2 regions of the Clostridium sp. 7_2_43FAA genome follow, and region 1 is predicted to be linked to the other one. Evidence: a T-box and tRNA genes for the amino acid it is inferred to sense, from the RefSeq annotation. Region 1 holds a T-box; the other holds one or more tRNA genes.
The links. The T-box of region 1 lies ahead of thrS (threonine--tRNA ligase). A T-box ahead of a tRNA ligase gene usually reads a tRNA of that ligase, here a tRNA-Thr.

Region 1 (10,810 bases):
AAGCGCCTTTTGAATATCTTGTTTTAGATACTTATCTTCAATTTCAATAACTTTATTTAAATCAACTCTTTTTAAGCTATTAATTGTTTCTTTTAATTCAGTTATCATTGATTGTATTTCTTCATAAGTAGATGCTTTATTTTCTATCATTTCTGTTGCTTTTCCCACAGCCTGATCTAGTACACTTAAACTTTCTTCAGTATAAGCTTCTCTATCTATACCTTTAGCACTTTCAACTAATTTAGAAAGCTCTGTATAATCTATGGATTCTGAATTTGCATAATAAAGCTTAGTATCTCCCCATGTAGCGTGGTCTGAACCAATTCCATTTCCACCATCAGTTACTACAAGTTTTAATTCCTTAGCATCATTTATATCAACTTCTACATACTTCATAGCATCTCTAGAAGTCATTACTCCACTATCGAATTTCTTTTCTCCATCGACATATATTTCGAAGGAAACTGAACCTACTGTACCAAACATTTGTCTATCTACTCCAACATATGAGCTAAAGAATGCATAATCTTTATCACTTAAATCATATGTTATTGTTGAAGTTGCATGAGCACCTATACCTCTTTCAAATGATACTTCATTGCCCTCTTCATTAGTTAATCTTAAAGCATTATTACTTGTAGATATATCCTTCTTAGGAGCAGCATAGCTATTTTGAGTAAATTTCCAATCATATTCTGTCAAATACGTATAATCTTCCATGTTTACTACTGCTATAGTTCTTGATTTAGTTACTTCATTACCATCACTATCTAGAACTTTATAAGTAATTGGATATTTTCCTGGTTTATTAAAGTTTACTTCACCAGTTACTTCAACACTTGAAGTTAAATCTCCATCTTCAGCATCAATTGCAGTATACTCTTCATTTAAGTCAATCGCCTCTCCAACCTTTGTTGACACTGATTTTGGAATAGTTAACTCTGGCTTTGCATTTGTAGTATATAATTTAGTATCTGCCCATGATGCAAAATCTCCAAGTCCATTACCATCAGCATTATCTGCTACTAATTTAAGTTCTTTTACTCCAGTAACATCTAGATTTACAAGCTCTGCTTCACTATCTCTTCTTATTACATCTGATGTATAAACTTCTTCACCATCTGCAAATATTTTAAATATTATGGTAGTTCTATTATCATTGTAGTTTTTATCAGTACCTACATATGTTGAGAAGTTGGTATAATTTCCATCTAACTTATATACTATTTCTGCATTTGTTGCAGCTCCAATTCCTTTATCAAATTCTTTTATTTCGCCATTAACTTTAAGTTTAATTTTACTACTTGAGTTAACTGCTGAATCTTTGTTTACAGTTTTCCATCCTGATACTGCTGAATCCCACTCCATATCAGATACATAAGTACTATTACTATAAACTACAAATTTTCTATCTTTGCTTGCTTTATTTCCAGCACTATCTGTTATTGTATATGTCACAGTGTATTCTCCAGATTTATTTATATTAAAATCATTTTTATTAACCGTAACATTACTAGTTATATCACCATCTTCTTGGTCATTTGCTGTAACCCCTGAAGTTAAGTCAAAATTGCTGTTTAACTTAACATAAGTTATATCTTCAACATCTATTGTTGGGAACTTAGCTCTTATTATTTCTTCAGCTTTAACTAATTCTTCTTCAAATAGATTAGCAGCTGGATGGCTCTTAACTTCTTCCCTTAGAGCTTGTACCTTATCTAGAGTATTATAACTTTCAGTAACTTCTGTTTTATTACTATCAGTAAATAGTTCATTATTTATCTTATCTGCTAAAATATCCTCTCCATAGAATGATACTTCACCTATACTAGCCCAATCCTGATTTGCTTCTATAAATTTAAACATCACTCTTCTTGCTGTAGTTTTAGCTATTTTAAACTCTACAACATCATTAACATTTCCAGTATATTCACCTTTACCTGCTAATATAAAATCATTTCCCTCAGCTTCATTAGACGTGTATATTTCAAATTTCCTAGCAAATCCTTTTCCACCATTTCTTGCTTTATAGGCTATTCTATTTATTTCCTTACTTTCACCTAAATCAAATATAACTTCATTTTTGAATGTATCACTGTTTGGTTTATTAGTTTCCCAATGTGTATTTCCATTACCATCTATTGCATTACCTATAACAGTACCTGGATAACTTCCAGCATTGTTAGTTACTGAAGTAGCTCCAAATTTAAACTCTTCATTATATTTATCTAAGTTATCAAACTCACCAAACTTTGATTTGTTTACTGTAAAATCTTCATATATAGTTACATAAGATTTAATTTCTGTTATGTTATTGTCACTATCTTTTACTCTATAAACAACTTCAAATCTACCAATTTTACCTTCTTTATAGTTATTTGAAACTATTTCAACATCAGAAGATAAATTTCCATCTTCAGCATCTCTCGCTTCGATACCTGATTCAAAATCTACTGCTTCTCCTAACTTATAAATCTTATCTTCAACTGAGATAACTGGTTTTGCATTATTTGTAGTTAATTTAGGATTAGCTATTACTGCATGATCTAAAGTATTTCCATTTCCAGCATCAGTAACTTTTATTACTAGTTGGTTTATGCCCTTAACTGGAACATTTATATATTCCATATTATCAGCATATTTTAAAACTTCAGTATTAGCTAAAGTTTTACCATCAGCTATTATTTCAAACTTTATACTAGAAGTATCTTGTACTGCTATTCCTGCATCAACTCCAAGTAAAACCTCGAAATTATCATAGTCTTTGCCTGCTAAGTCATAAGTTATTGTACCATTTGCATGTATTCCAAAACCTTTTTCAAAGTCTTTAACTTCTCCATTTACTCTACCTTTTATATTAGTATTTCTTCTTGGAGTTCCCCATTGAGTTTGTGCAGCTGACCATTCTAAATCTGATAAATAATTATAATCACTTACAACTTCAACTTCTACTATCTTTTCTACTAATATACCTTCATCACTTACAGAATATTTAACTTGATATTTTCCTTTTTGGCTAGTATCTACATTATGTTCAATCTCAACCTTAGAAACTATATCATTTCCCTCATAGCTTAATACTTTTATATAGTCTAAAGGATTAAATTCTTCTCTTAACTCTAAAGTAATCTTATTTTGTTGAATGTTTATACTAGGTGAAAATGACTCTATTGACACAGAATCACCTGTACCTAAATTAATATCATAAGGTACTACTTCGTATTTAGAATTCTTAGTTGTATCTGCATTAGTATCTATAAAGGAATTAGTTGAAGTAAATCCTATTAACTCACCATCTCTTAATATTTCATATCCTAGTAAATCTGATTTAACATTATTATCTATACTAAATGTTAACTTAATTCCATTTTCTACTCTATTTAATGTAACATCTAAATTAGTATCTTGAGTAAATCCATTTCCCTTATAATTAGCTTTGCTATTATTTAGATACCATATCTTTTTATCCGGCTTTGGATACTTACTAGTTTCTTGTCTAGTTTCCTCATTAACCTCAAATCCATGTCTAGCAAAGTATTCGCTTAAGTCTTCACCAATTACTTCTGATGAGAATTTAACTAAATATTGCATCTTAATATTATCAGGATTTTCACTTCCTAAGTTAACATTTCTTTCTCTATATAATTTATTTAAATTTCCCCAATATCCAGGCTTATACATTTCTAATTGCCAATATACTGCTAAATTTTCAGCCAGTTCACCTTCTGAGTACTTATTAGAATTCTCGCTTATAACATTCTTATAAATTTTATTTTCAAACGGTATTCTATTATCTATCTTATTGTAATATACAGACATATACATAGGTAGCATGTTATTTGTAACTTCACCATATAATCTTGTGCTTACATCCATTCTATGTCCTATCTCATGATCTAATCCCCAGCCTGGCTCTCCAACTAGTAAACTAGTCATTACATCACCTTGTACTCCTATATGATTGGTATATGCATACATATATCCAAATGGTTGTGCTAACCTAACATTTTCTCTTATATATTTAGGATCATTTTGCTCATTGCTACCATCTAGTCCATAGTATTTAAAAAGCTCTTTCATATGATTATTGTATCGATTTACTGTATCTAGTGGATTCGCACCTTTTTCTATATATGCTTTATATGCACCTGTAGCAGTACCTGTCCACACTATGTGGTCACTTACAAATTCGAAAACATCTAAAACTTCCCTGTCTAATACATTAGGATTCTTAGCTATATCTTCATCTATTGCTTTCTTATACTCTATTAAAAATTCTTTAAATTCTTCCACATTAGTATCCGCTGTAAGGAATGGGTATTTGTCTCCTGAAGCAAATCTTATAACTGGAGTTTTTGGTTGTTGCTCACTAGTGTACGGATTTAAAATATATATTGATCCCCCTCTAGTTACATCATGTCTATACCAATTATCAACTGCTATATCAGGAACAGTTATTACATTTTTACCTGGGTTTAAATTCACTGTTCTCATCCAGTTAGCAAAGCTTCCTTCTTGTTGAGAAAAGACTAACTTTGGCATTGGCTGACTTGGATCAGCATCTACATAAACTGTTATTTCATCACCTGGTTTTGCAGATATTCCTGTCGGTTGATTATTATTACCAAATCCAAATTTTAAATTTCTATTAGCATGTGCTACCATATCTCCGTGTTGTTCTGCTGTAATAATTTTTACAGTCTCTAATTCACCTTTAAGGATCTTATTTGCTAATTCAAATGCTTCTGTAAATGTACTTTCTAAAGGATGTCCTTTAACTTCATTTTCTAAATCCTTTAGTTTTTCTATAGTATTAAATTCCTCTGACAATTCATTCATTAATCCATTTGTAAATAGATTATCAACTTTATCACTTACTACATCTTGCTTATAGAATGCTATCTCTGATAATGTAGCCCAATTTTGATCTGAGTTTTTAAATTTAAATTTAATTCTCTTAAACTTAGTCGGACTGAACTTTGCCTCAACTAATCCAGATACTTTATTATGACTACCTGTTGCCACAAGCTGATATGTATCTCCCTTAGATGTTGTAGATCCATATATTTCAAACTCTTGAGCAAATCCTTTGTTATCAGATTTTCTTGCTCCGTATAATATCCTATTTAATTCTACAATTTCCTTAAATTCTACTTCTACTTCATTTGTAAAATCAGATGTATTTGCTTTATTAGTTTCCCAATATGTATCTGGATTATCATCTATAGCATTTGTTATTACTTGTGATGCATAATGTCCAGCATTATTTTTGATACTTTCTATATTATCATTATCCATTTTAAATAATTCTGAATAATCTTCATTAAAATAATCCTCAAATTTTCTTGTAATTGCTGTTGTTGCTTCAATTTTATTTTCTTCTAATAGTATTTTTGCATTTTCTATATCTTCTTTGAAGCTACTGTAAAGAGGATGATTTTTAGCTTCATTTTCTAAAGCCTCTAGCTTTTCTTTTGTATTAAACTCTTCACTAACTTTACTCATTGTAGCATCAGTAAATAAATTTAATATCTTGTCATATACTTTATCTTCCTTATAAAATCTAAATTCAGCTACAAATGGTCTATTTATATTAGCCTTTACAAATTTAAACTTTATTCTTTTAAACTTAGTTGGCTCAAATTTAAACTCTAAGAAGTCGTTAGTACTTTGAGCACTTCCTGTTGCTACTAATTGGAATGTATCACCCTTTGTTGTTTCTGAAGCATATATTTCAAACTCTTCTGGGAATCCCTTTCTGTTTTCTCTTGCTAAAAATGCAATTCTATTTAATACCTCTGGCTTATCTAATGTAAATATTACTTCATTAGTAAAATCTTCAGTATTATTTTTATTTGTTTCCCAGTGTGTTTCAGTCTTGTCATCTATCATATATTCTAATTTAGAATTAGGATATATTCCTCCATTTGCACTTATGTTAGCTATATTAGAGTTTGGCATTCTAAATAATTCACTATATTCAGAGTCCTTTCCATTGTGGTACGCTTCTAATCTTGAAACCTTCGCTGTTGTTGCTTCAATTTTATTTTCTTGTAGAAGTATTTTTGCATCCTCTAAATTCTCTTTATAATCATCATAAAAAGGATGGCTTTTAGCTTCTTCTTCTAATGCTTGTACTTTTTCTAATGTATTAAATTCTTCACTTACACTGCTCATTGTATCATCAGTGAATAGCCTATCTATTTTTTCTGCTATTTCATCTTGAGTATATAAACCAAACTCAGCAGCACAAGCCCAATTCTCGTATCCCTTTTTAAATACAAATTTAACCCTTCTAAACTCAGTAGGATTGAATCTTATTTCTATAGAATCCTGTGTTGCTTTAGACGTTCCACTAGACACCAATTCAAATGTATCACCCTTAGTCGTTCTAGATGCATATATATCAAATGCTTCTGCAAATCCTCTATTAGTTCCACGAGGTGCAGTATATACTATTCTATTTAATGTTATTAATTCATTTAACTCTATTACTACTTCATTAGTAAAACTATCACTATTTTGTTTTCCTGAATGCCATTTTGTATTTATATCTCCATCCATAGCTTTAGTTATAGCTTCACTTGCATATTGCCCACCATTTGTAGTTATTGATTTCACTTTGCTTGATAGAACTTTATAGATTGCATCATACTGTGGAAGTATCTCACTATTCATATCTTTAAATTTAGATACCTTAGCATCAATATAGTTAACTTCTTTATTTTCTACAATTAACTTTGCATTTTCTATATCTTCTTTAAGCTCACTATATAATGGATGATTTTTCACTTCTTCTTCTAACGCATTTATTTTTTCTATATTATTAAACTCTTCATTTACTTGACTCATTGTACCATCAGTAAATAAATTCTTCACTTTATCACTCACTACATCTTCTTTATAAAACATAAATTCTGATGCTGAAGCCCAATCTTGATCAGCTTTTTTGAACTTAAATTTTATTCTCTTAAATTCAGTTGGATTAAACTTAATTTCTACTATATCCCCAGTAGAACCTGTATATTCACCACTACTTACTAATCTAAAATCATCTTCTTCATCAGTAAGAGATGTATATATTTCTACTTCCTTAGCAAAACCTTTCCCTTTAGCTGATGACTGCCTTGCTGCATATACTATTCTGTTTAAGTTTGTTACTTCATTTAATTTAAATATTACTTCATTGGTAAAATCAGTACTATTTGGTTTCCCTGTTTCCCAATGAGTATTGAAATCTCCATCTATAGCTTTATTAATAGTAGAATTTGGATAATTACCTCCATTATTTGTTATAGATTCAATATTTGAGTTGTCAATTTTAAATACTTCATTATAAGCATTTAGATTATCACTATTGTATAAGTTAAATTTACTTATACTAGCTTGAGTCAATTCATTAACAGATGTATTTTCTGTTATAGAAACTTGATTTCTTGATAGCTCATCTGCTAAAACCTTTACTGTTGTAGATGAGAAATTGGTTATTAGTGCAGCTATTAATATAGCCGCTATTTTTTTCTTATTCATAATTTACCTCCCTGGTTAGTTTTATCTAGCCTTAGAAGTACATTAAAAAAGCTACTCTAAAAGAGCAGCTTTATACATCTTAATAAATTAAATATTAATTATAATAAGATAAATAATATTTAAAATTAAACTTTAAAACAAAAAGTATAATGTACTCTTTGGCAACTGGCTGACATAGTTATACACCTTAGTCCCTATAGCTTTGCGTCCTTAAATTTCTCTAAGTTTGCCTATTTAATTTTATAACTTTAAAATAAATTTTAATTATTTTAAAATTTATTATCCGTATTTTAACATAAAATCACATATTTATCCATATATTTTATAAAATTTCTACTATTTTTCTTCTTTTTTTGCATAATTTCAACTTATTATTCTTCCAGTTTAAGTAAATAATTTTAATTACCTCTTTATATTGACATTGACTAATTAGATAATTATAATATTACTTATAAATATTTTAATACGTTGATGAGAAGAGTAAACTAAATTTCATTTTCAGAGAGAGATAAGCTTGGTGAAATTATCTTATTTGAATCTAGTTGAAGACCACCTCTGAGTGACTCTAATAAAGTCCGTTTAATATCACGTTACGATATATTAAGAGGTCTTATTATAGACAATTAAGGGTGGAACCGCGGGAAGTTTAGAACTTATACTCTCGTCCCTTCTATTTATATAGAAGGGATGGGAGTTTTTTTATTTTAAATTATATTATGAAGGGAGTAATAAATATGATTAAAATTACTTTAAAGGATGGATCAGTAAAAGAATTTGAAGCTGGTATTTCTGTTTTAGATATAGCTAAATCAATTAGTGAAGGCTTAGCTAGAAATGCTTGCTGTGGAATAGTTAATGGAAAGGTTGTTGACTTACGTTATATAGTAAATGAAGATAGCGAACTTGCTATTTGCACATTTGACTCACAAGAAGGAAAAGATGCATTAAGACACAGTGTATCTCACGTTTTAGCTTATGCAGTTAAAAGATTATATCCAAATGCTAAATTAGCTATAGGACCTGCTATAAATGATGGTTTCTACTATGATTTTGATGTAGAAAACTCATTTAGTTCTGATGATTTAGTAAAAATAGAAGATGAAATGAGAAAAATAGTAAAAGAAAATCCTTCAATTGAAAGATTTGAATTACCAAGAGCTGAAGCTATAAAGCTTATGGAAGATGCTAACGAACCATATAAGGTTGAATTAATTAATGATTTAGGCGAAGATGAAGTTATTTCATTCTATAAAATGGGTGACTTTGTAGATTTATGCGCTGGCCCTCACCTAATGTCTTTAAAACCAGTTAAAGCTATTAAACTTCTTAGAAGTGCTGGAGCTTACTGGAAGGGCGATGAAAAGAACAAAATGCTTTCAAGAGTATATGGAACTGCATTCTTAAAGAAAGCTGATTTAGATGCTCATTTAGAAGCTTTAGAAGAAGCTAAAAAGAGAGACCATAACAAATTAGGTAGAGAACTTAAAATCTTCACTACAGATGAAAAAGTAGGTCAAGGTTTACCTCTTATAATGCCTAAAGGTGCTAAAATTGTTCAACTTCTTCAAAGATGGGTTGAAGATGAAGAAGAAAAAAGAGGCTATGTATTTACAAAGACTCCTTCAATGTCTAAAAATGACTTATTTAAGGTTTCAGGCCACTGGGATCACTACAAAGATGGTATGTTTGTTTTAGGAGATGAAGATAAAGATCCAGAAGTTATGGCATTAAGACCAATGACTTGCCCATTCCAATATACAATTTATAATGCAGAACAACACTCTTATAGAGAACTACCTATAAGATATGCTGAAACTTCTACTTTATATAGAAATGAAGCATCTGGTGAAATGCACGGATTAATTCGTGTAAGACAATTTACTTTATCTGACGGACATATAGTTTGTAGACCAGATCAAATTGAAGAAGAATTTAAAGGTTGTGTTGAATTAATCAACCACATAATGAGTACTTTAGGAATAGATGGAGATATATCATTTAGATTCTCTAAGTGGGATCCAAACAATACTGATAAATATATAAACAATCCAGAAGCTTGGGAAGAAACTCAAGTATTAATGAAGGCTATCTTAGATCACCTTGGAATTGATTATGTTGAAGCTGAAGGTGAAGCTGCATTCTACGGACCAAAGCTTGATATCCAATTCAAGAATGTTCACGGAAAAGAAGATACAATAATAACAATCCAAATTGACTTTGCTCTTGCAGAAAGATTTGATATGACTTATATAGATAAAGATGGAAATAAGAAACGTCCATATATAATTCATAGATCTTCAATTGGATGTTATGAAAGAACTTTAGCTATGCTTATTGAAAAATATGCTGGTGCATTCCCAACTTGGCTTGCTCCAACTCAAGCAATAGTTCTTCCTATTTCTGATAAATATAATGACTATGCTGAATCAATAGTTAAAGATTTCAAAGATTCAGGAATAAGAATTACTGCCGATTATAGATCAGAAAAAATTGGTTATAAGATTAGAGAAGCTAGACTAGAAAGAATCCCTTACATCCTAGTTGTTGGTGAAAAGGAAGCTGCCAACAATGAAGCTTCAGTAAGAAGCAGAAAGAATGGAGAAGAAGGTGCACTTCCAGTTTCTGAATTAAAGAACAGATTAATCTTAGAAATAGCTAATAAAGATAAATAATCAATGTAGAGTTTAGAATGGTGGAAAAAATCCTCTGGTAGGATTTTTATAAAATAAATAATTTTTGATAGAGAACCCTGAAAATTTTAAAATTTTCAAGGTTCTTCTTAATTTATAATAATTTTTAGTTATGGACTTCTTCTTTCCATTAAAATCACACTTCTTGTTTTATATATCTCTATTATGATAATTTTGTAAAACTTTAAAGCAAAATAGATTATTTTGTTACCATATAAGCTGTTTTTTATATTTATATTTTTTATGATTACTATTCATTGTCCAATTTTCTTATTACTCTACAAGGATTACCAACAGCTAGTACATTATCTGGAATACTCTTAGTTACAACACTACCAGATCCAACAACTGAGTTCTCTCCAATTCTCACCCCTGGATTAATAGTGCTTCCCCCACCTATCCATACTCCATCACATATTTCTACTGGGTCTGCATATTCTAAATTTTCCATTCTCTCCTTAGGTGAAAGTGCATGATTAGCTGTAAATATATTCACATTAGGTCCAATCATAACATTTTTCCCTATAGTTACTTTGCCACAATCTAATATTGTACAATTGTAATTTGCAAATGAATTTTCTCCCCAATAG
Region 2 (10,810 bases), 140 kb from region 1:
CTTGGTTAGCAGTCTTTGCATTGAACTCCTTACAGAATCCCATAATATTAACACCATGTTGACCTAATGCTGGTCCTACTGGTGGTGCTGGTGTCGCCTTACCTGCAGGAAGTTGAAGTTTGATCATTCCTGTTACTTTCTTAGCCATGTATTATTCCTCCTATACTGTGGTAATACGGACCTTAGTCCTCCCACTTTATTAAAACATTAGCTTATATTAAACTAATTTTTCAACTTGTGTAAATTCTAGTTCAGCTAGAGTTTCTCTGCCAAACATATCAATTAATGCTTTTATTTTGCGCTTTTCTAGATTTATCTCTTGTATTATAGCTACAAATTCCCTTAAAGGACCTGAGATAACTCTTACGCTTTCCCCTACTTCTAGATCTATTTCTACAGGCGCTTCTTGAACTCCCATAGATTCTACCTCTTCATCTGTAAGGGGAACTGGTTTAGAAGCTGGGCCAACAAATCCTGTTACACCCCTAGTATTTCTAACCACATACCATGACTCATCTGTCATTAGCATTTTTACTAACACATATCCAGGAAACTTCTTTTTAAGAGAAATCTTTTGTTTCCCATCTTTTTCTTCTACAACCTCTTCCATAGGCACTTGAATGTCTTGAAGTAAGCTTTGAAGATTTCTATTTTCAATGGTTTTTTCAAGATTCGCTTTAACCTTGTTTTCGTAGCCTGAGTATGTGTGTACAACATACCATCTTGCTCTTTCGCTCATATTTTCTTATAGGTGACTAACACCTAAACCTCCTTATTTTAGTTTAAAAATGAATTCAAAGAGGTTTTGAAAAATATAATCTAACCCGCCTACTAATACTATATATATTAGCACAACTACGCCAACTGCAATTAACGCCTTTTTAGTGTCATTTTTAGAAGGCCAAGTTATTCTTTTAACTTCTGCCTTAACCTCTCTAAAAAACTTAAATATGCCACCTTTACTAGGTGAGTTCTTAGTTAAATTTACATTTTCCTTAACAGCCATTACTTCACATCCTTAATCTTTGTGAGTATGTGTCACTACTATATTAGCTAATTATTTAGTTTCTTTATGAAGTGTATGTTTTTTACAGAACTTGCAGTATTTATGCATTTCTAATCTGTCTGGGTTATTTTTTTTATTTTTCATTGAATTATAATTTCTTTGCTTACACTCTGTGCATGCTAAAGTTATCTTTACTCTCACAGTCTGCACCTCCAGTTTACCGTAAATAATATAAAACCTTACTACTTTATGTTAATTTAATTTCGTTAATTACCTAAACACATTATCATAAAACATGTATTATGTCAATATATGTGCCTTTGTAAAGGACTAGGTAATGAAACCCAGTCCCTACATATATACTAAGAACTACTATTACTCGATTATACTAGTAACAACTCCTGAACCTACAGTTCTTCCACCTTCTCTGATAGCGAATCTTAATCCTTCGTCCATAGCTACTTGAGTGATTAATTCAACGTTCATATCAATGTGGTCTCCTGGCATAACCATTTCCATTCCATCTGGTAACTTGATTGAACCAGTAACGTCTGTTGTTCTGAAGTAGAATTGTGGTCTGTATCCATCGAAGAATGGAGTATGTCTTCCACCTTCTTCTTTTTTAAGTACGTATACTTGACCTACAAATTTCTTATGTGGCTTAACTGATCCAACTTTTGCTAAAACTTGACCTCTTTCGATGTCAGTTCTTTGAACTCCTCTTAAAAGAACTCCTACGTTGTCTCCAGCTTGCGCTTCGTCTAGTAACTTTCTGAACATTTCTATTCCTGTTACTACTACTTTTCTGCTATCTTCTGATAATCCAACGATTTCTACTTCGTCTCCTACGTGAAGAACTCCTCTTTCAACTCTTCCTGTAGCAACTGTTCCTCTACCAGTGATTGTGAATACATCTTCTACTGGCATTAAGAATGGCTTATCTGTTGCTCTTTCTGGAGTTGGAATGTAGCTATCTACAGCTTCCATTAACTCAAGGATTGGAGCGATTGCTTTTTCATCTGTTGGGTTTTCTAATGCTTGTAAAGCTGAACCCTTTATTACTGGAATATCATCTCCTGGGAAGTTGTATTCTGATAATAATTCTCTTACTTCCATTTCAACTAATTCTAATAATTCTTCGTCATCTACCATATCTGCCTTGTTTAAGAAAACAACTATGTAGTCAACACCAACTCTTGAAGCTAGTAGTATGTGTTCTCTTGTTTGAGGCATTGGACCGTCTGCTGCTGAACAAACTAATATAGCTCCGTCCATTTGAGCAGCTCCTGTGATCATGTTCTTAACATAGTCAGCATGTCCTGGACAGTCAACGTGTGCATAGTGTCTGTTGTCTGTTTGGTATTCAACGTGTGCTGTATTGATTGTGATTCCTCTTTCTTTTTCTTCTGGAGCCTTATCAATTTCATCATATTTGAATGATTCTGCTAATCCTCTGTTTGCTAATACTGTTGTGATTGCAGCTGTTAAAGTTGTCTTACCGTGGTCAACGTGACCGATTGTTCCAATGTTTACGTGTGGTTTACTTCTTTCGAATTTTTGCTTTGCCATTGTAAAATCCTCCTTTAATCTTTGTAATAAACTTTGCCTAGCGTTTTCTAGCTTTTGGGTAATATATTGAGCTCACCACAAAGACTAAAGCAATTTATAATTACAATAATCGCTACTAGTGAGCGCTCAACTATATTGGAGCTCACGATCGGGATTGAACCGACGACCTCCGCCTTACCAAGGCGACGCTCTGCCTACTGAGCTACGTGAGCATTGCCATCATAATGTGGTTTATAGTTTAATATACCAATTATAAAGTTTACTATTGTTCAAAAAATTTGTCAATAAGAATTTAGTGACTTATTTTTCGGTATATAGACATTTTTCAAGCTTTCGTTTAACTCTTTGTAATGCATTATCTATAGACTTAGCCTGCCTATCTAAATCGCAGGCTATTTCCTGATAAGACTTCCCATCTAAATAAGATTGAAGTACTTCCATTTCTAAATCAGATAAAACTTTCGCCATCTCTCCCTCTATATGTTTTAACTGCTCTTTCCCTATTATAAGTTCCTCTGGATTAGTTATTTTTAATCCTGATAAAACATCAATTAAAGTCCTATCTGACTCTTCCTCATAAATAGGCTTATTTAAAGATATATATGTGTTCAATGGTATATGTTTTTGCCTTGTAGCTGTCTTAATAGCAGTTATTATTTGTCTCGTAATACATAATTCTGCAAAAGCCTTAAAACTTGTTAGCCTATCAGATTTAAAATCTCTTATAGCTTTATATAACCCTATCATGCCCTCTTGATAAATGTCTTCTTTATCTGCTCCAATGAGAAAATAAGACTTGGCTTTAGCCTTTACAAAATTCTCATATTTTGATATTAAATAATCTTGTGCCCTACTATTTCCTTTTTTTGCTTCATCAACCACTTCTTCGTCTAACTTATTTTGAAATTCCACAAACAAGCTTACCTCTTTTTTGGTACTCTCCACTATATATCACCCCTTTAAGCCATATAATATAATAAGTATATATACTAGTCAAACGCTTATTCACTCCGTCTTATAGCTTCTAACTTTTTAAATATGTCTTCATCTATGTTATCCCCCAAATGATTTTTAGATGAAGACATATTTTTCAATGTTTTCTTTTTTATCCTTCCTTGAGTTTCAATAACTTCGTTATAAAATTCAAGAGCAGATATTCTTACTGCACCTCTTTGAAAAATAGTCTGTTGTTCAAGCCAATCTGATGTAACAACATAGACCTCAAATCTTCTACCTAAATTATGAACTTCTCTTTCTATGTAAGAATCAGCGGTTTCACCATCTTTAGTGAATACTATACTTATATTACTGTTTATATCTTCTTTCTTTTCAATGCTTCTAGTTACCTTATGCGCATCAAATACTATTATTATCTTACAATCTTCATAAACTGAATAATTATGTAAACTATCTATTAAGCTTTGTCTTGCCCCATCAAAGCTGTAGTCCTTTTGCTTCTTTAGGTTCGGCCAACTATTTATAACATTATATCCATCAACAAATATTATTTTCACATATTACCTCTTTAACTATGCTATTTTAATAATCTTCCCTTTAATATTTCATACATCATTATACCACCAGCAACTGAAGCATTTAAAGAGTTAATTTTTCCTACCATCGGAATTTTCACTAACTTATCACACTTTTTTAAAGTAAGTTTAGATATACCTCTTCCTTCACTACCTATAACCATAGCACATGGACCATTAAAATCAACTTGATAGCTGTATTCTTCTCCTGCTATATCTGCACCATATACCCATAGCCCTGATTCTTTAAGTTCATCTATAGCTGAATTAATATTTGTTACTTTTGCTATCTTCATATGCTCTATAGCTCCTACAGAACACTTGTATACAGTAGATGTTATTCCCACATTTCTTCTTTTTGGTATTATTATTCCATGAACTCCGCATAATTCAGCTGTTCTTATTATAGAACCTAAATTATGTGGATCTTCTATTTCATCTAGTACAATTATAAATGGATCTTCACCTTTTTCCTTTGCATCATTTAGCATATCTGCAATTTGGCAGTACTTAAATGGTGTAACTAAAGCAATAACTCCTTGATGATTTGTACCATTACTCATAGCATCTAGTTTTTTTCTATCTACTTCCTTTAATACTAATCCCTTTTCTCTTGCAATATTTATTATTACTTTTATAGAGCCCTCCATATTACCATTTGATATATATACACACTCTATAGTTCGATCACTTTTTAATACTTCCATAACGGCATTTCTACCTATAATTAAATCTTCCCTAGTCTCTAATTCGCTAGCATTAGAAACATTTTCTCTAATATATTCTCCGCCATTTTTATTTTCCTTAACAAATTGTCTCTTACCTCTTACAGGTCCATTTTCAAGCATTTGTCTTTCCATTCTAGCTTTCATTCTAGCTTCTCTGTTTCCCTTAGTCATAAAAATCACTCCTTATTTCTATTATATACTTTTCCTTAGTTATGTTAACTGTATTTCTGTAGATTTTTCTAATATATTATATAGTCTTTCTTTATTTCCTATTAAATATAAATATCCTAATAGAGCCTCAAAGCCTGTTGCATTTCTATAATCTATAACATCAGCATTTTTAGGAACAGTTGCAGATTTTGTATTTCTTCCTCTTTTGTAAATATACAATTCATCTTCTGTTAAAGTATCTTCTATATTATGCATTATTGCCGATTGACTCTTAGCTTTAACGTATCCAATTGCTTTTACATGCATTTTATGTGCAGATAACTCTGTATTATTAGATAATATAAAATTTCTTATATATATCTCATATACTCCATCTCCTATTAAAGCTAACTGCAAAGGATTTAATCTCCTAGCTTCTTCTTTACTAAATTCCCTAACTCTTAAATCCTCTAACATATTTTTCTCTCCTTTAAATAAAGGCTGCACAATTGCAGCCTTTTAGACTAATTTACTTTTTTCCATCTAACCCCTTGAGGAGTATCTTCTAAAACTATATTTCTAGCTTTTAAATCATTTCTAATTTTATCAGCTAAAGCAAAATTTCTATCTTTTCTTGCTTGTTGTCTTTCCGCTATTAATCTTTCTATTTCTTCCTCTAAACTTCCCTTAGTGGAGTTTTGAAGAATACCTAACGGATTTCCTAACTCTCTTATCAAGCTCAATGCTGCTTCACAAAGCTCTCTAGATGATTCTATAGATACATTAGTATTTATATCTTTTATAAGATCAAAAATTGCTGTAATTGCATCTGCTGTATTAAAATCATCATCCATTTTTTCTATATATCTTTGTCTATATACATCTAAAAATTCTAAGTAAGCTTTTTCTTTATCATCCATAGATTCTTTCTTAACTTCATCAATTAGATTTTCTAAATTAGAAACGGCATTATATAATCTTTCTACTGATGCCTTTGCTGATTCTAATAAATCATCACTAAAGTTTAATTGTACTCTATAATGTCCTGATAACATTAAGAATCTAACTACATCAGCATCATATTGTTTTAATATATCTCTTGCAGTTAAAAAGTTATTTAATGATTTAGACATTTTTTGGTTATTAATATTTAAAAAGGCTCCATGTAACCAATATCTTGCAAATGGTTTTCCTGTTAAGGCTTCACTTTGTGCAATTTCATTTTCATGGTGTGGAAATGCTAAGTCCATTCCACCTGCATGTATATCAATTGTATCACCTAATATCTTCTTTGCCATGCATGAACACTCTATGTGCCATCCTGGTCTACCCATTCCCCATGGACTTTCCCAGGCCGGTTCACCTGGTTTTTGAGCCTTCCATACCGCAAAATCCATTGGATCTTCTTTTCTTTCATCTACATTTATTCTTGCTCCAGCTTGCAAGTCTTCTAAATTTTGACCTATTAACTTTCCATAACTCTCAAACTTCTTCGTCCTAAAATAAACATCCCCATCTACTTCATAGGCATAACCTTTTTCTATTAGACCCTTTACAAACTCTATTATATCTTGAATATACTCAGTAGCTCTTGGATTTATTGAGGCTCTCATTATATTTAACCCATCAGCATCTTTATAGTATTCATCAATATATCTATCCCCTATATCTGAAACTGTAGTCCCTTCTTCATTTGCTTTTTTTATCATTTTATCATCTATATCTGTAAAATTTTGAACAAATTTAACTTTATATCCTCTGTACTCAAAATATCTTCTTATTGTATCAAAAATTATGAAAGTTCTACCATTACCTATATGAAAGTAGTTATATACAGTAGGTCCGCATACGTACATTTTAATTTCTCCTGGTGTTAATGGTATAAATTCTTCTTTTTTTCTAGTTAAGCTATTATAAACTCTCATTTAATTACCTCCTATCTTACAGATAATTTATTTTTCTTAAACTCTTCTCTAACTCTATCTACAGCTTCTTCTATTTTTATATTTTCCATATCTGATGTTCTAAGTTTAAATTCTACTTCTCCATCAACAATCTTCTTACCAACTGTTATTCTCATTGGTATTCCCATAAGGTCTGAATCCTTAAATTTAACTCCTGCTCTCTCATTTCTATCATCTAGTATCGCATCAACACCTATAGATTTTAAATCTTCATAGATCTCATTAGCAATCTTCATTTGTTCTTCATCTTTAATATTCACAGGAATAATATTAACATGATATGGTGCTACAGATAAAGGCCAAACTATTCCATTCTCATCATTATGTTGTTCTATTATTGATGCCATTGTTCTTGTTACACCAATACCATAACAACCCATTATAAATGGTTTTTCTTTTCCATTTTCATCTATAAAATTAGCATTCATGGCTTCTGAATATTTTGTTCCTAATTTAAATATATGCCCAACTTCTGTTCCTCTTGAAATAGTTACTTTTCCCCCACAAACTGGACACTTTTCACCTTCAGTTATATTTCTATAATCTCCAACTACCCCTTGAAAGTCTCTTCCATAATTTACATTTTCAATATGATATCCAGTTTTATTAGCTCCAACAATAAAATTGTACATATTTACAATTTCCTCATCAACTAATAAAGTATCTACATTTATATTTATAGGTCCAGCAAATCCAACTTGTGCATTAGTTGCTTTAAATACTTCTTCTGGAGCAGCCATATTTAAATTTACAACTCCACCTAAAGCATTTGAAACCTTAACTTCATTCACTTCTCTATCGCCTCTAACCATAACTGCTACTATCTTACCATCAGCATTATATATTAAAGTTTTAGCAAATTTCTTCTCTGTTGTATTGAAGAATTTAACTAATTCTTCTATTGTCTTAACATTTGGCGTTTCAGTTTTAACTAAATCTTTTAATTCTTCTGCATCTGCTTTTTCAACTGTTGATGGTGCCTTTTCCATATTAGCTGCATAATCACAAGCTGTACAAAATACAACATCGTCTTCTCCTACTTCTGATCTTACCATGAATTCAGCTGAATTTGATCCCCCAATTGCTCCTGAATCTGCTTCAACTGGTTTAGCATCTATTCCACATCTATTAAATATTTTAATATATGCTTCTCTCATTTTATTATAAGAAACATCTAACCCCTCTTGATCCTTATCAAAACTATATGCATCTTTCATTATGAATTCCCTTGATCTCATAACACCAAATCTTGGTCTTCTTTCATCTCTATATTTAGTTTGTATTTGATAAAGATTTACTGGTAATTGCTTGTATGATTTAATTTCATTTCTTGCAATATCAGTAAATACTTCTTCGTGAGTTGGTCCAAGGCAGAACTCTCTATTATTTCTATCTTTAAGTCTAATAAGTTCAGCTCCATAAACATCCCATCTTCCTGATTCTTGCCAAAGTTCTGCTGGTTGCACTGCTGATGCTAGGAATTCTTGTGCCCCTGCGTTATTCATTTCTTCTCTTACTATATTCTCTACATTTTTTAAAACCTTTAATCCTAGAGGCATATAATTATATATCCCTGATGCCATTTTTCTTATCATCCCAGCTCTTAGCATTAATTTATGGCTATCTATCTCAGCTTCTGCTGGAACCTCTCTTAATGTTGATATTAACATATTAGACATTTTCATTTCTACTTCCTCCTATTAATGTTGTTATTTTAAATATTTTTAATTCTTGCTAATCGGTATATCTTTATAAATAATAAAAAAAGCCCACCCTAATTGCTTAGGGCGAACTTATATCGCGGTACCACCTAAATTTGTTCTCGAAAATGATAACGGTATTAAACCGATAGTTTTTACCTATAACTCCAAAGCTGGTTCAAATCCTATTGAAAATTTTACAGCCTATGAATTTTCTCTCTGAACGTCGGATTTTACTATTCTTCTTCACTGTTTTAAGTCTATTAATTTTTAGCTTAATTAATTATATATTCTAGTAAAACTTATGTCAATATAATAAACTATGTATTATATTAGCCTTTCTGCAAGTATTAAATCCTCTGGGGTAGTCACTTTTATATTGGTATATTCACCATTGTATAAATATACTTTGTTATTATACATTTCTACCACCATTGTATCATCTGTAACACTAATATTATTTTCTTTAACTTTCTCATGACACTCTTTTATTATTTCTAACTTAAAAGTTTGTGGAGTTTGAATTGCAAGTAATTTACTTCTATCTGGAGTTGAATCAGAAAATCCATTTTCATCAACAACCTTTATAGTATCTTTTGGCATTACCCCTGGTGCTGCTGCTCCATAAATCTTTGCATACTTTATACCATCTTTTATAACTCTTTCAGATACAAATGCTCTTGCTCCATCATGGATAAGAACAATCTCAGAATCATTTATTTTTTGTAATGCATTATAAACTGAGTCCTGTCTTTCTTTTCCACCTTCAACTATCATATCAACTTTTAAAGAGTATTTTTCTAATATTTCTTTATTACAATATTCTATTTCATCTTTGGGTAAAACTAGGATTATTTTATCTATTCCTTCACAATCAACAAATCTCTTTAAAGTGTAATACAAAATAGGTTTACCATTAAGCTCTATATATTGTTTACTAATTTTAGCACCCATTCTTTTTCCTTTTCCACCCGCTAAAATTATAGCACTTATCATATAAACACCTACTTACTATTCCTTTGGTTTTGCAAATATCATTCTTCCAGCTGCTGTTTGTAATACAGATGTTACTATAACTATGATTTGTTCTCCCATAAATCTTCTTCCACCTTCTACAACTATCATAGTTCCATCATCTAAGTAACCAATTCCTTGAGTTGCCTCTTTACCATCCTTAACAACAATAACCTTCATTTCTTCACCTGGAAGAACAATAGGTTTTATTGCATTTGCTAATTCATTTATATTTAAAACAGGCACTCCTTGGAATTCAGCAACCTTATTTAAATTAAAGTCATTTGTCACAACTTTTCCTTTAAGAGTTTGTGCAAGCTTTAATAACTTACTATCAACTTCTTGTATTTCAGGAAAATCACCTTCCCAAATCTGAGTTTCAATTTCAAGTTCTTTTTGAATTTTATTTAGTATATCAAGCCCTCTTCTTCCCCTATTCCTTTTAAGAGAATCAGCTGAGTCTGAGATATGCCTAAGTTCGTCTAGAACAAAACTTGGTATAACTAATGGTCCTTCAACAAATCCAGTTTGACATATATCAAAAATTCTACCATCTATTATTACAGATGTATCCAGTACCTTGGGATTATTTTTCACACTTACTTTTGACTTTTTTTCTTTAGCATTACTTTTCCTAAGGTTTACAAGAAGATTTGATATGTCATCCTTCTTCTCAACGAATATACTTGCAAATATTATTGCAAATATTAAATTTAAAAGCACAAATAGTATTGGACCCAATCCATATAAATCTATACGATTTAATGGTAGTCCTATAAGAGACGTTAGTATTAACGATATCAATGCACCTAGTCCACCATAAAGAAGTTCTGCTGCCGTAAGCCTTTGGATATTTTTTTCAATATATTCAATAACTTTAACAATAGAGTCATAAATACGCGGTGAAACAAAATATAATATAAGTCCAAATAATAAAGTTAAAATAATACGTACTGATATAATTGCAAATGGTTTAGATAAAAAAGATATTTCTTTTAAAATAAAGATGTTTAGTAGTATTCCACTAATGATATATCCACTAATAAATCCTATTATAGTAAATATAACTCTTATAATCTTTTTTAACATAATGTCACCTCCCTGTATTATCATTTTATTTTTATTCATTTACCTACTTCACTAGAAG

Region 2: it has a tRNA-Thr gene. The T-box ahead of thrS (threonine--tRNA ligase) is inferred to sense a tRNA for this amino acid. The anticodon was not compared.

What each region holds. Positions count from the first base shown of each region.
Region 1 covers NZ_JH815222.1:3,053,965-3,064,774, forward strand. The annotation lists gene CSBG_RS15475 (NPCBM/NEW2 domain-containing protein) at 1-7,530, opposite strand, end outside; cyclic di-GMP riboswitch class I at 7,688-7,771, opposite strand; T-box leader at 7,990-8,202, shown strand; gene thrS (threonine--tRNA ligase) at 8,265-10,202, shown strand; gene CSBG_RS15485 (sugar O-acetyltransferase) at 10,471-10,810, opposite strand, start outside.
Region 2 covers NZ_JH815222.1:3,194,923-3,205,732, forward strand. The annotation lists gene rplK (50S ribosomal protein L11) at 1-148, opposite strand, end outside; gene nusG (transcription termination/antitermination protein NusG) at 218-739, opposite strand; gene secE (preprotein translocase subunit SecE) at 773-1,006, opposite strand; gene rpmG (50S ribosomal protein L33) at 1,058-1,207, opposite strand; gene tuf (elongation factor Tu) at 1,382-2,575, opposite strand; tRNA gene CSBG_RS16165 (tRNA-Thr) at 2,712-2,787, opposite strand; gene sigH (RNA polymerase sporulation sigma factor SigH) at 2,876-3,520, opposite strand; gene CSBG_RS16175 (NYN domain-containing protein) at 3,577-4,089, opposite strand; gene rlmB (23S rRNA (guanosine(2251)-2'-O)-methyltransferase RlmB) at 4,110-5,006, opposite strand; gene CSBG_RS16185 (ribonuclease III domain-containing protein) at 5,046-5,462, opposite strand; gene cysS (cysteine--tRNA ligase) at 5,510-6,910, opposite strand; gene CSBG_RS16195 (proline--tRNA ligase) at 6,922-8,634, opposite strand; gene ispD (2-C-methyl-D-erythritol 4-phosphate cytidylyltransferase) at 8,977-9,645, opposite strand; gene CSBG_RS16205 (PIN/TRAM domain-containing protein) at 9,661-10,752, opposite strand.